2 regions of the Promicromonospora alba genome follow, and region 1 is predicted to be linked to the other one. Evidence: predicted binding sites of a transcription regulator. Region 1 holds the regulator's gene; the other holds the start of a gene.
What was found. The regulator HrcA, encoded in region 1, represses chaperone genes, less so after heat shock. The targets are predictions, from matches to a motif close to TTNGCACTCGNNNNNNNCGAGTGCNAA.
Positions count from the first base shown of each region.

Region 2: a site for HrcA is predicted at 1,754-1,780, ahead of groES (co-chaperone GroES). Genes of this name have one in related genera too.

Region 1 covers NZ_JBHSFI010000003.1:1,071,406-1,075,813, reverse strand. The annotation lists gene ACFO6V_RS10090 (helix-turn-helix transcriptional regulator) at 1-557, opposite strand, end outside; gene ACFO6V_RS10085 (hypothetical protein) at 645-830, opposite strand; gene hrcA (heat-inducible transcriptional repressor HrcA) at 1,192-2,211, shown strand; gene dnaJ (molecular chaperone DnaJ) at 2,251-3,372, shown strand; gene ACFO6V_RS10070 (16S rRNA (uracil(1498)-N(3))-methyltransferase) at 3,383-4,150, shown strand; gene ACFO6V_RS10065 (OmpA family protein) at 4,260-4,408, opposite strand, start outside.
Region 2 covers NZ_JBHSFI010000004.1:119,804-124,211, reverse strand. The annotation lists gene ACFO6V_RS11495 (glutamate--cysteine ligase) at 1-362, opposite strand, end outside; gene ACFO6V_RS11490 (class I SAM-dependent methyltransferase) at 359-1,627, opposite strand; gene groES (co-chaperone GroES) at 1,962-2,258, shown strand; gene ACFO6V_RS11480 (WhiB family transcriptional regulator) at 2,392-2,679, opposite strand; gene ACFO6V_RS11475 (MerR family transcriptional regulator) at 2,870-4,084, shown strand; gene guaB (IMP dehydrogenase) at 4,152-4,408, shown strand, end outside.

The DNA of each region.
Region 1 (4,408 bases):
AGGGGGTGCGCGCGTCCGACGTCGTCGCTGCGGTAGGTGAGCAGCAGGAGCAGGCCGGCGGGTGCGGTGCGGGCGAGGCGGAGGGCGACGGCGCGGGTGACGTCGTCGGACCAGTGCAGGTCCTCCATGATCACGACGACGGGGCGCTCGGCGGCGAGCCCGGTGAGCAGGTTCGCGAGGACCTCGGGAAGGCGGTCCGCTCCGGCGTCCGACGCCGGGGTGACGAGCTGGGGAGCGACGACGGACAGGGCACCTGCCGCGGGCCCGGCAGCGGCGACCACTGCCTCGGGGCCTACCGTCCGGACGATCCCGCGCAGCAGTCCGGCGAGAGCCGCGTAGGGGAGGGGTCCGGACCCCTCGTCGGCGCACTGCCCGGTGAGGACGGGGACGCCGTCGGCGTGCGCGGTGAGCTCGTCGAGGAGGCGGGTCTTGCCGATCCCTGCCTCGCCCGCGATCACTATCGTGCGGTTGCCACCCGAGCGGACTGCGTCGAGGGCGGCTGTGAGCTCGCCGAGCTCTCGGGCTCGACCCACCAGGCGGGCGCGGGGAACCGGCATGGGCTCATCGTCCCATGCCGGTCCTGTCGTCGGTCCGCTGGTCATCGTTGCTGGTCATGACTGTCCGGCACGGTCTGGCGCCGCGCGTCAGGCGACGCGGGGCCGGGCCGTGCGGGCAGCCTTGGCCCGGCTGGTCTGCTCGGCGGCGTGGTGCTCGGCCGCCTGCCGACGGGCGATCTCCTTGCGCTCACGGGCCACGCGGGACTGCTCGGCCCGGCGGTTGAGGTCCTGCTCGTTCCTGCGGTACTCGGCGAAGTCGGAAAAACCGAACATGGTGTTGCCTCCTGGTCGTCGCCGGCCCGTCGCCGGCGATGACTCAAGGTTCGTCCGTGAGGTACCCCCGGCGGATCGGGCGGTCGCCGCATCTTTCGGACCGGGTCTGCTGAGGTGTGAGGTGGTGCCTAAGGCATTGCCCTAGTCCGCCGCTCGCGAACGTGGCGTACGCCTCCGTCACCCGCGTGACCTGCGCGTCGGGCCTGCTCAGAGACGTTCTGTGCGAAGCAGTGGCGGGTCGGGGACTTGGCCTGTGGCGTGTGCCGCGTAGGATTGGCACTCGGCTGGCGAGAGTGCTGGAGCGCCGGCCGGAACCCGGGTGCAGGTCCCGGACGTTCTACCTGGGACGGAGGTGAGCGCGGTGAGCGAAGAACGCAGACTCGATGTCTTGCGAGCGATCGTGGAGGACTATGTCCGGACACGGGAGCCCGTGGGCTCCCGCATACTCACGGAGCGGCACAAGCTCGGTGTGTCCCCGGCGACCGTGCGCAACGACATGGCCGCCCTGGAAGAGGCCGGGCTCATCGCCCAGCCCCACACCTCGGCCGGCCGCATCCCCACGGACAAGGGCTACCGCCTGTTCGTGGACCAGCTGGCAGAGGTGCGGCCGCTGACCGTGCCCCAGAAGCGCGCCATCGAGACGTTCCTGTCCGAGGCGGTCGACCTGGACGACGTGGTAGCCCGCGCCGGACGCCTCATCGCGCAGCTGACGGGCCAGGTCGCCGTCGTGCAGTACCCGTCGCTGCGTCGTTCCGGGCTGCGGCACCTGGAGCTCGTCCCCTCCGCCGAGGGGCGGCTCCTCGTCGTCGTCATCACGGACACGGGACGGGTCGAGCAGCGGTACCTCGACGTGCCCCTCGGGATGGACGACGGGACGCTCGGCGAGCTGCGCGCGCGCTTCAACGCCGCGGCCGCCGGCCACCGGCTCACCGAGATCGGCACCGCCTTCGCGCGGGTCACCGAGGCGATGCCCGACGAGCATCGCGCGCTGGGTACGGCCGTCGCCGAGGTGGTGACCGCCGCGCTCGCCGAGGAGAGCGAGGAGCGCATAGTGCTGACGGGCCAGGCCAACCTGGCGCACTCCAGCATGCGGTTCGAGCAGGGCCTGCGTCCCGTGCTCGAGGCCCTCGAGGAGCAGGTGGTCCTGCTCGGCCTCCTCACCGACATGACCGACGACGCAGGCGTTGCCGTGAGCATCGGCCACGAGAACCGGCTGGCCGGCCTGTCCGAGACCTCGGTCGTCACGTCCGGCTACGGCTCGTCCGACGGGGACTCCGTCGCGATCCTGAGCTCGATCGGCCCCACCCGTATGGACTACCCGGGCACCATCGCCGCGGTGCGCGCCGTCGCGCGCTACCTGTCGCGTGTGCTGCCCAGCTGACATCCCCCTTTCCACACACCTCCTCACAAAGAGAGACCTGTGACCGACTACTACGAGATTCTCGGTGTTCCGCGCGACGCCTCGCCCGAGCAGATCAAGAAGGCATACCGCAAGCTGGCCCGCGAGCTGCACCCCGACGTGGCAGGCAACGTGGGCGAGGACCGGTTCAAGGATGTCGCGCGCGCCTACGAGGTGCTGTCCAACCCGGACAAGCGCCAGCAGTACGACATGGGCGTGGACCCGACCGCGCCGGGTGGCGGCGCCGGCGGTGGGTTCGGTGCCGGGTTCGGTTTCCAGGACATCTTCGAGACCTTCTTCGGCGGCGGCCAGCCCGCCGGGCCGGTCCCGCGCGCCCGGCGCGGCAACGACGCGCTGGTGCGGCTCGACCTCGAGCTCGCCGAGGCGGTGTTCGGCGCCAAGCGCGAGATCCAGGTCGACACGGCGGTGGTGTGCAACACCTGTGCCGGCGACGGCGCACGGCCCGGCACCTCGGCGCGCACCTGCGACGTCTGCCACGGCCGCGGTTCCGTGCAGCGGGTCGCGCGCTCGTTCCTCGGCCAGGTCATGACCAACCAGCCCTGCTCCGCCTGCGGCGGCTTCGGCACGGTCATCCCCGAGCCCTGCGCCGACTGCGCCGGCGAGGGCCGCGTGCGTTCGCGCCGCACCGTCTCCGTGAACGTGCCCGCGGGCGTCGACACCGGTACGCGCATCAAGCTCTCCGCCCAGGGTGAGGTGGGCCCGGGTGGCGGCCCCGCCGGCGACCTGTACGTCGAGATCCGGGAGCGCGCGCACGACACGTTCGTGCGGCGCGGCGACGAGCTGCACTGCACCCTCCAGGTCCCGATGACGGCGGCCGCGCTCGGCACCGTCCTCGAGCTCGACACCCTGGACGGGCTCCAGGAGATCGACCTGCGCCCGGGCACGCAGCCCGGCCAGGTCATGACCCTCAAGGGCCTCGGCGTGGGGCACCTGCACTCGACCGGGCGCGGCGACCTCAACGTGCACATCGAGGTCCAGGTGCCCACGGCCCTGGACGAGGAGCAGACGGCGCTCCTGCAGCAGCTCGCGGTCCTGCGCGGCGAGGAGCGGCCCGAGTCGCGCCTCGCGTCCGTGCACGGCGGTGTGTTCTCGCGGCTGCGCGACAAGCTCAGCGGGCGCTGACCGCCCACCCATGAGCGCGCCAGTCTTTCTCGCGGAGGCGTCCACCGCCCATCCGCTCTCGGAGTACGCCGCGGGCTCGGTCTACGTGCTCGACGGCGCGGAAGGCCGGCACGCCGGCGTCGTCCAGCGGCGCGGTCCCGGGGAGCGGATCGACGTCGTCGACGGCGCGGGCGTACGCCTGCGGACCGTCGTCGAGTCGGTGGCCGGCGCCGAGGTGCACCTCCGGGTCGAGGAGGTGGACGTCGAGCCGACGCCCGCCGTCGTCGTGACGCTCGTCCAGGCCCTCGCGAAGGGCGACCGCGACGAGATGGCCATAGAGGCCGCCACCGAGGTCGGTGTGGACGCGATCATCCCGTGGCAGGCCGAGCGGTCGGTCGTCGTCTGGCGCGGGGACCGGGCCGCGAAGTCGCGGGCACGCTGGGTGAGCACCGTGCGGGCCGCGACGAAGCAGGCCCGCCGCTGCCGCATACCCGACGTCGAGCTGCCGCTGAGCACCAAGCAGCTCGCGGCCAGGACCCGCTCCGTCGTCGAGGCGGGCGGGACCGTGGCCGTGCTGCACGAGGAGGCGAAGGCGGGCCTGGCGACGGTAGCGCTGCCCTCCGCCGGCGAGGTGCTTCTCGTCGTCGGCCCCGAGGGCGGGATCTCGGAGGCCGAGGTCGCCCTGCTGATCGAGGCGGGCGCGGTCACCGCGCGCTTGGGCCCGCACGTCCTCCGCACGTCGACGGCGGGCCCGGTGGCGATAGCCCTCCTGAGCACCCGCCTGAACCGCTGGACCTGACCCACCCCGCGAGGTAGAGCGCCTGTCCGGACACACGCTCTACCTCGCGCGCCCTGAGGCGCCGAGATAGAGCGTGTGTCCGGACAGGCGCTCTACTTCACGGTAATCGTCAGTTCTGGACGATGAACTCCACGCGGCGGTTCGTCTCCAGGTCGGCGAAGGTCTTCGGCACGACCAGCGGGTCCGACTCGCCGTAGCCCTTCGCGGTCAGCCGGTCCTCGTCGATGCCGAGGTCCACCAACCGGTCCAGCACCTCGT
Region 2 (4,408 bases), on a different contig from region 1:
TCCTGGTCCGCGGCGCGCGCGAACGGGTGCGTCCCGCCGCCCATCAGGTCGAGGCCGAGCGGGTCGGTCACCGTCCGCACCCGGTCGAGGAGGCGGTCGAGGTCCGACCCCGCGTCCGAGACGGTGCGGCAGACGCCGGTCACCAGCTCGATGGTGTTCTTCATGAACTCGCCGGCCACGTGCGGGACATAGCTCGCCGAGCCGTCCGGCGGTTCGACGGCGGCGCGCGCGAGGGCCTCGAGCACCTCCGGGCCGGACTGGGAGAGGTCGGCCGTGTCGGACCGGATCAGCCCGATCTCCCATTCGAGGCCCACGGTGGAGCGGGGGGACTCGCCGAATCCGAGCCGGGCCGGCGAGCTCATACGGGTCCCAGTGGTTCGACGACAAGTACCTGTTGATTGCCTGCCACGCGTGTGAGCACGATCGTCGCCTCCTCGGTCCCGGTGAGCACGAGCTGCTTGCGAAGTTGTTCAGGTACCACCGCGGTGCCGCGCTTCTTGATCGTGATGCGTCCGACGTTGCGGTCACGCAGGTACGCCTTGAGCCGTTTCAGGCCGAACGGCATGGTGTCGAGCACCCGGTAGCCGGTGGCTATCGGTGCCGGCGCCCCTACCGAGTCGGCGGGCCGGCCCGACGGCAGCTCGGCGAGGCTGTCCGTGGTGACGTATGCGATGGTCGGGTCGACGAGGCGTCCGCCCAGCTCGGCGGCCGCCTGGCCGACAAGACCGGCGCGGATGACCGCCCCGTCGGGCTCGTACAGATACTGTCCGACGCCGCCGACGTCGGGCGCGTCGTCGTCGCCCCGGACCGTGCGGCTCAGCGTGTGCTCCTTGCCGTCGTCGTCGGTGAAGGTGCGCAGCACGAGCGCCGACCGCCCGGGGCCGTCGAGGGCGAGCGGCCCGAACCAGAGGCCTGCCTCGACCACGTCGCCGTTGACGGAGACCCACTGGGTCTCGGCGTCGTCGGGCAGGCCGTCGTGCGGGATGCCCGGGCCCACCTTGATGCCCACGGCGGGCACCGTCTCGCGCAGCGCCCAGACGGAGTCGAGCGGGGGCTCGTAGGCCCGCGGGTCGAAGACTCGCCTGCTCCGTGCGCCCGAGCCGCCGCTCACCCGGCGGGCCGGGTCGGCGTAGACGCCCTCGATGCCCTCGGCACGGAGGTCGAGCCGGAGCCCGTCGGCGTGCCGCACGTCCGCCTCGGGGAAGTGGCGCAGGTTCCACTGTGCGATCGCTGCCGTGCACTCGTCCAGATCGGTGGCGACCACCCGCAGGCCGGTCCCCGCGAAGGCGAGCGAGTCGGCGCCGATGCCGCAGGTGAGGTCGGCGAGGACGGAGACGCCGGCGTCGAGGTACCGCCGGGCATGCAGAGCGGCGACGAGGAGCCGTGTCGCCTGCTCCAGGCCGTCCGCGGTGAAGAGCATCCCGTCGGCGAAGTCACCGAACTTGGCCCGGGCCCGCGTGCGGAGCCTGGACTGGGTGACCACAGCGGCCGCGAGATCCGGCGCGACGCCCTTGGCCCGCAGCGCGGTCACGGTCTTCATCGCCTGTCGCTCGTCGTAGGGCGGGAGGGCGCCAAGCAAGGCCCAGCCGTCGGGGCTGAGCAATTTGCTCAGAATCGCCGCATCCATGGGAAGATCTTTCCACGTTTGTCCTGGTCGTGACGAGCGGCGCGACGGAACCTTTTCGTGGAGATGGCGAGATTCCGGTGTCGCGGCGGCGCGTCGGCCCCGCAGAGTGTGAGCCACTCCACCCGATTGGCACTCGCCTTGACCGAGTGCTAGCGCCGACCTAGATTTGGGGTTGTTCACCGCTGCGGGAACCCGGTCCACGGGCCTGCGGGGGAGAACCCAGACGTTCGTGCCCGCCGGCACCCGCGACGACGGCGGACGGTCGAACGTTCGAGCCACTTACGCCCATCACGCAGCTGATCTCTCGATCCGCTCACGAAAGAGGAGGTCCGACGTGTCGGTCCCCATCAAGCCGCTCGAGGACCGGATCGTCGTCAAGGCTCTCGAAGCCGAGACCACGACCGCTTCCGGCCTGGTCATCCCGGACACCGCCAAGGAGAAGCCCCAGGAGGGCGAGGTTCTGGCCGTTGGCCAGGGCCGCATCGACGACAACGGCAACCGTGTGCCGCTGGACGTCGCCGTCGGTGACAAGGTGATCTACTCCAAGTACGGCGGCACCGAGGTCAAGTACGCGGGTGAGGAGTACCTGGTGCTCTCCGCCCGCGACATCCTCGCCGTGGTCGTGAGCTGACTCCAGCTCACCCTAGGTAGACGACGAGGGCCCCGCACCGAGAGGTGCGGGGCCCTTGCCTTGCCTGGATCAGGCGGAGGATGGATGAGGCGGAGGCAGGATCAGGCCAGGCCTGGATCAGGCCAAGCCTGGATCAGGCAGAGACGGACTTGCCGGCGAGGATGGCCGAGCGCTCGTCCTCGCTGAGCCCACCCCACACGCCGTACGGCTCGCGCACGCGGAGCGACTGCTCGCGGCACTGCATCATCACGGGGCAGGAGCGGCAGATCGCCTTGGCGGCCTCGGCGCGCCTGCGGCGTGTCGACCCACGCTCGCCCTCGGGGTGGAAGAACAGGGTGTCGTCCGCGTCACGGCACGCTCCCGTGTACTGCCATTCCCACAGTTCCATTACCGGACCGGGAAGCCTCGAGATCTCCGTCATGCCGAACAACCTACAAGTTGTGCAGAAGTTGTTCAAGGGGCAATTTCTGGACGGGCGACTCGAATCGGGTCACGGCAAGCGCGCCAGGGCTGACCGGTTTTGCGTCGATCTGAACCGGATTCCACCGAGATCGGCGGCACGCCGGGTTTCGCAGTGGCGCGGAGAGGTCCAGGTCGGCAGAATCGAGTCCATGACATCTTCGCGGCCTGCCGAGAGCTCGGGCGGGTCACGTGCATCCAGCCCCGGACTGGCCGTCGCCGCAGTGGCCAGACGTCTCGGGGTGGCGCCAGCCACCCTCCGTACGTGGGACCGCCGGTACGGGCTCGGCCCCTCGGGCCGGACCGCTGGATCGCACCGCCGCTATACCCCGGACGACGTCGCTCGCCTGCTGGTGATGCGCCGTCTGACGCTCGAGGGCGTCGCGCCGGTGGATGCCGCGCGGGCCGCTGTCGAGGCAGGGGACGCGGAGCTCGAGGTCGCCACCCGGTCGGCGCCCGCGCTGCCTGCCGTGCAGGTGGAGAGCGACCTGGACGACGCGGAGCCGGAGGAGTTCGCGGAGACGTTCGTCGGAACCCTCCAGGCACCCGAGCCCGGTGCGGACGGCCGCGAGGAGCCGACTCCGCTGCCGACCGATGAGCCGAAGGAAGAACCGCGCGGCAGGGCGCGCCTGCGGGCGCTCCCCGGCGGCGCCACGGGTGGGGACGCCCCGGCCGTGGCCGGACCGCGGTCCGCCTCGGCCGCTGCGCCGACGTCGGGCCGGGTCTCCGCCCTGGTCGATGCCGCGCTCGCCTACAGCAGGACCGCCTGCGACAACCTGCTCCTGCTGGGCCCCGACGGGGACCCGGCGACGTGGTGGACCGACCTGGTCGAGCCGGCGTGGCTGCGCCTGTCCGAGCGCACGGTGCTCGCCGGTCCCGGCGAGATGCCCGAGGTGGTGCTCGCGACCGCCGCGCTGCGGGCGCTGCGCCACTACACCGAGGAGTTCGAGCGGGCGATGGTCGAGGCGGGCGGTCCGCCGGCCAACCACCCGAGCCGCATGCGCAAGATCGTGCTCGTGTTCGCGGCACCGGACGAGGTGGTACCGCTGTCCGCGCACGCGCTCGCCGCGGCGCTGGCCGCGCAGGGTGCGATGGCGCGGATCGTCACGGGCCCCGCGAGCACCCACCGTTCGGTCGAGCTGGTGACGATGGTCCGGCCGACGGCGGTCGTCCTGGCGACCACGCAGAACAAGCCCGACCTCGACGTCGTGCACGCGGTGAACGAGAGCCATCCGGACCTGCCGATCTTCGTGGGCCTGCGGGCCGACGCCGCGGCGACCGACCTGCCGTTCGGTCCGACGGTGCAGCGTGTGCGCTCGTTCACCGGCCTGTTGCACGAGGTGCTGGCGGTCATCAAGGCGAGGTGACGCACGCCTCGGGCCGGTACTACCGCCCGACCAGGATCCGTGGCCGCACCGGCCGTAGACTTGCTGCATGACGGACCAGACCTCGCCGGCCGACCCGTTCGGGTTCCTCGGGCTCACCTATGACGACGTCCTGCTGCTGCCGGGTTACTCCGACCTGGCGCCGTCGGACATCGACACGACGTCTCGCCTGACGCGCGAGATCTCGCTCAAGATTCCGCTGCTGTCCGCTGCGATGGACACGGTCACCGAGTCGGCGATGGCCATCGCCATGGCTCGCCAGGGTGGCCTCGGTGTCCTGCACCGCAACCTCTCCATCGAGGACCA